One region of the Streptomyces sp. NBC_01723 genome, then DNA from elsewhere that is predicted to be linked to it. Evidence: riboswitches for the same ligand, from Rfam matches in the RefSeq annotation. Region 1 holds a riboswitch; the other holds the start of a gene.
The links. Region 1 has a riboswitch for S-adenosylmethionine ahead of thrC (threonine synthase). Riboswitches for the same ligand answer to the same signal wherever they lie in the genome.
Positions count from the first base shown of each region.

Region 2: it holds a riboswitch for S-adenosylmethionine, as region 1 does, so the genes downstream of both, OIE75_RS10070 (aminotransferase class V-fold PLP-dependent enzyme) here and thrC (threonine synthase) in region 1, are expected to answer to the same signal.

Region 1 is NZ_CP109171.1:3,665,035-3,667,480, reverse strand. It holds gene OIE75_RS16800 (glucosyl-3-phosphoglycerate synthase) at 1-778, opposite strand, end outside; SAM riboswitch class I at 921-1,068, shown strand; gene thrC (threonine synthase) at 1,086-2,387, shown strand; gene OIE75_RS16790 (MoaD/ThiS family protein) at 2,384-2,446, shown strand, end outside.
Region 2 is NZ_CP109171.1:2,122,823-2,125,268, reverse strand. It holds gene trpD (anthranilate phosphoribosyltransferase) at 1-1,036, shown strand, start outside; SAM riboswitch class IV at 1,115-1,231, shown strand; gene OIE75_RS10070 (aminotransferase class V-fold PLP-dependent enzyme) at 1,378-2,446, shown strand, end outside.

The sequences.
Region 1 (2,446 bases):
AGATCGCGGCGGACATGCGGCCCAGGGCCTGGCCGTCCTGGTGGTGGTGGATGCGGACGCCGACGTCGACCTGGGCGAGGGCGTCCAGGCCGACCAGGTGCAGGGCGTCGACCAGCATGCCCAGCTCGACGCCGTAGCCGACGGGGAAGGGGAGCCGTTCCAGCAGGGAGCGGCGGGCCGCGTACTCGCCGCCGAGCGGCTGCACGAAGCCGGCCAGCAGCGGCCAGTGCAGGTTGAGCAGCGGGCGGGCCACCAGCTCGGTGACCCGGCCGCCCTGGCCGGGAGTGGTGCCGAGGGGGCGGTCGTACATCGCCTTGACGAGCTGCACGTCCGGTTCCGTGAGCAGCGGGCCGACGATCCCGGAGACGAAATCGGCGGAGAACTCGCGCAGGTCGGCGTCGACGAAGCAGACGAGGTCGCCGCCGGTGACCAGCAGCGAACGCCACAGCACCTCGCCCTTGCCCGGCACCGCCGGGACACGCGGCAGGATCGCGTCGCGGTGCACGACGCGCGCGCCCGCCGCCGCGGCCACCGCCGACGTACGGTCGCTCGACCCGGAGTCCACGACCACGATCTCGTCGACGAGCGGCGCCCGCTCCATCAGCTCGCGGCGGATCACCGTGACGATCTCGCCGACCGTCGCCTCCTCGTCGAGGGCCGGGAGCACCACGCTGACCGTCTGCCCGGTGGCCTGTTTGGCGGCCAGCAGCTGCCGGATCGGCCGGTCCCCGGCGGACCAGGAACGCGCGCTCAGCCAGCGCTCGACTTCTTCCAGCACGGTCCCGGGCTCCTTTGTGATCCATCTCGCGGTACGGACGACTATCTCAACCGTCCTGGCCTTCGGTTACAGTCTTGAACAACGCGCAGGACCACCGCATGCCGGGGGTCGCCGCGTGTACCAGCGAGAAACAACTTCATACCGCTCATCCAGAGGGGCAGAGGGATACGGCCCGATGAAGCCCCGGCAACCCTCCAGTCGGTTCTTGTCACACGGACGTGGCGAGGCTCCCGACTAGGGAAGGTGCCAAATCCGTCTCACGGCGAGATGCGTCGTGAGGAAGATGAGGAGAAAGGGCCTCGCCTCCATGGCTGTGCAGACTGCCGAAACCTCCACGAACACCCCGGGCGCCACCGACACCACGGTCGACCTCGGCCCCGCCGCCGCGCTGAGCTGCCGGGAGTGCGGCCACCGGGTCCCGCTCGGCCCGCTCTTCGCCTGCCAGGAGTGTTTCGGCCCGCTGGAGATCGCCTACGACTTCTCGGCCTACGACACCGAGGAGCTGCGCAAGCGGATCGAAGCGGGCCCCGCGAACATCTGGCGCTACGCCCCCCTGCTGCCCGTCCCCGCCGACGTGGCCGACAAGCCGAACATCAACCCGGGCTGGACCAAGCTGGTCAAGGCCGACAACCTGGCCCGCGAGCTGGGCGTCACCGGCGGTCTCTACGTCAAGGACGACTCCGGCAACCCGACGCACTCCTTCAAGGACCGTGTCGTCGCCCAGGCCCTGGAGGCCGCCCGCGCCTTCGGCTTCACCACCCTCTCCTGCTCCTCCACCGGCAACCTGGCCGGCGCCGTCGGCGCCGCCGCCGCCCGGGCCGGCTTCCGCTCCTGCGTGTTCATCCCGCACGACCTGGAGCAGGGCAAGGTCGTCATGGCCGCCGTCTACGGCGGCGAGCTGGTCGGCATCCAGGGCAACTACGACGACGTGAACCGTTTCTGCTCCGAGCTGATCGGCGACCCGGCCGGCGAGGGCTGGGGCTTCGTCAACGTCAACCTGCGGCCGTACTACGCCGAGGGCTCCAAGACCCTCGCCTACGAGATCTGCGAGCAGCTCGGCTGGCGGCTGCCCGACCAGATCGTCGTCCCGATCGCGTCCGGCTCCCAGCTCACGAAGATCGACAAGGGGCTCCAGGAGCTGATCAAGCTCGGTCTGGTCGAGGACAAGCCGTACAAGATCTTCGGCGCCCAGGCCGAGGGCTGCTCGCCGGTGTCCACGGCGTACAAGGCGGGCCACGACGTCGTGCGCCCGCAGAAGCCGGACACCATCGCCAAGTCGCTGGCCATCGGCAACCCCGCCGACGGCCCCTACGTCCTGGACATCGCGCGCCGCACCGGCGGCGCGGTGGAGGACGTGACCGACGAGCAGGTCGTGGACGCGATCAAGCTGCTCGCCCGGACCGAGGGCATCTTCGCGGAGACCGCCGGCGGCGTGACCGTCGGCGTCACGAAGAAGCTGGTCGAGAGCGGTGTGCTGGACCCGTCGCTGACCACGGTCGTCCTCAACACCGGCGACGGCCTCAAGACCCTGGACGCGGTGGCCGGCACCGGCCTGACCGCGACCATCCGCCCCAACCTGGACTCCTTCCGAGAGGCTGGCCTCGCATGAGCGTGACCGTTCGCATCCCGACCATCCTGCGCACCTACACCGGCGGCAAGGCCGAGGTC
Region 2 (2,446 bases), 1.5 Mb from region 1:
CACCGCGGGCGGCCGCTCCTGGCCCGCCCTGCTGAACCGGCTGCTGGACGGCCACGACCTGTCCCAGGACGACACCGCGTGGGCGCTGGACGTGATCATGCGCGGCGAGGCGACCGACGCGCAGATCGCCGGCCTCGCGGTGGGCCTCCGGTTCAAGGGCGAGACCGTGGAGGAGATCTCCGGTCTGGTCCGCACCATGTACGCGCACGCCAACGTCATCGAGGTGCCGGGCGAGACCGTCGACATCGTCGGGACCGGGGGCGACGGCGCGAAGACGGTCAACATCTCCACCATGTCGGCGATCGTCGTGGCCGGCACCGGCGCGAAGGTCGTCAAGCACGGCAACCGCGCCGCCTCCTCCGCGTCCGGCGCCTCCGACGTACTGGAGAAGCTGGGCGTCAACCTGGAGCTGACTCCGCAGCGGGTCGCCGAGGTCGCCGACGAGGCCGGCATCACCTTCTGCTTCGCCGTGAAGTTCCACCCGGCGCTGCGCCACGTGGCCTCGGCGCGCGGCCAGCTCGGCATCCGCACGGTGTTCAACTTCCTCGGCCCGCTGACCAACCCCGCGAAGGTCAAGGCCCAGGCGATCGGCGTCGCCCACGCCCGGATGGCGCCGATCATCGCCGGTGTCTTCGCCGAGCGCGGCCACTCGTCCCTGGTCTTCCGGGGCGACGACGGCCTCGACGAGCTGACCACGACCGCCACCTCCCGGGTCTGGGTCGTGCGCGACGGCCGGGTGACCGAGGAGACCTTCGACCCGCGCGACGTCGGCCTCGAACTGGTGCCGGTCGAGGCCCTGCGCGGCGCCGACGCCTCCTACAACGCCGACGTCGCCAGGCGCCTGCTGAACGGCGAGACGGGCCCCGTGCGGGACGCCGTGCTGCTGAACTCGGCGGCCGCCCTGGTCGCTCTGGAGGGCGGCGAGGGACCCCTGCCGGAGCGCATCCGGGGCGGCATGGACCGGGCGGCCGAGGCGATCGACTCGGGCGCCGCCAAGCGTGCCCTGGACCGCTGGGTGGCCGCCAGCAACGCGTAGGCCCCACCGTGTGACGTGCGTCCCGCGATCCGGACTCGGGTTGCGGGACGCCGATCACTTCCCATAAGTTTTTCGACAGGTCATGAGTGACAGTCATGAGGCCCCGGCCGACTGTCCGGCAACCCTCCGTCCGTGGCGGGGTGCCCCGGGTGAAGACCAGGTCGTGGACAGCAAGGTTCACGGCAAGCGCGGACCCCTCGCGAAACCAGGGGTCCTGGGTCGTCCGAGGGAGTCTCCCGTGAACCAGCGAATGCGATAGGGCCGCAGAGCCCCGCCTCCGCACACCCTCTTCTTCTCTTTCCCAGCGCTCTGCCTCGCGCTGGTCCTCACGGGAGTCCGCCATGTCCGTACCCACTGCTGTCACCACCCCGCTGCCCGTTCTGGGCCGCGACGTCACCGTCCCGCTCGTCACCGGCGGCGAGGTCACCTACGCCGCGCTCGACTACGCCGCCAGCGCCCCCGCTCTCCAGCGGGTCTGGGACGACGTGGCGGCCTACGCCCCGTACTACGGCAGCGTGCACCGCGGGGCCGGGTACCTGTCGCAGCTGTCGACCGACCTGTTCGAGAACGCCCGCGACACCGTCGCCGAGTTCCTCGGCTGCCGGCAGGACGACCAGGTCGTGTTCACCCGGTCCACCACCGACTCCCTCAACCTGCTCGCCGGCGCGCTGCCCGCCGGCTGCCGGGTCTTCGTCTTCGAGACCGAGCACCACGCCTCGCTGCTGCCCTGGGGGTCCCCCCACGCCGCAGGGCGTAGGGGGAGGGACGCGGACGTGACCTACCTCGACGCCCCCCGCACCCACGCCGAGGCCGTCGAGACCCTGGAGCGCGCCCTCGCCGCCCGCGAGCCGTACGGGCCCGCCCTGGTCTGCGTCACCGGCGCCTCCAACGTCACCGGCGAGCTGTGGCCGGTGCGTGAACTGGCCGCCGCCGCGCACGCGCACGGCGCCCGGATCGTGCTGGACGCCGCCCAGCTCGCCCCGCACCACCCGGTGAGCGTGCGCGACCTCGACGTCGACTGGGTCGCCTTCTCCGGCCACAAGCTGTACGCCCCGTTCGGCTCCGGCGTGCTGGCCGGCCGGGCCGACTGGCTGCGCGAGGCCGAGCCGTACCTCGCCGGCGGCGGTGCCAGCCGCAGCGTCACCCGGCGCGCCGACGGCGGTGTGGACGTGCGCTGGCACGAGAGCGCCGCCCGGCACGAGGCCGGTTCGCCCAACGTCATCGGCGCCTACTCGATCGCCTCCGCCTGCAAGGCGCTCACCGAGGCCGGGTTCGACTCGCTCGTCGCCCGCGAGGAGTACCTGATCGCCAAGGTGCGGGAGGGTCTCGCCGAGGTGCCCGAGGTGCGGATCCTCTCCCTCTTCGGCGACGACGCGCCCCGCGTGGGCGTGCTCTCCTTCGTCGTCGACG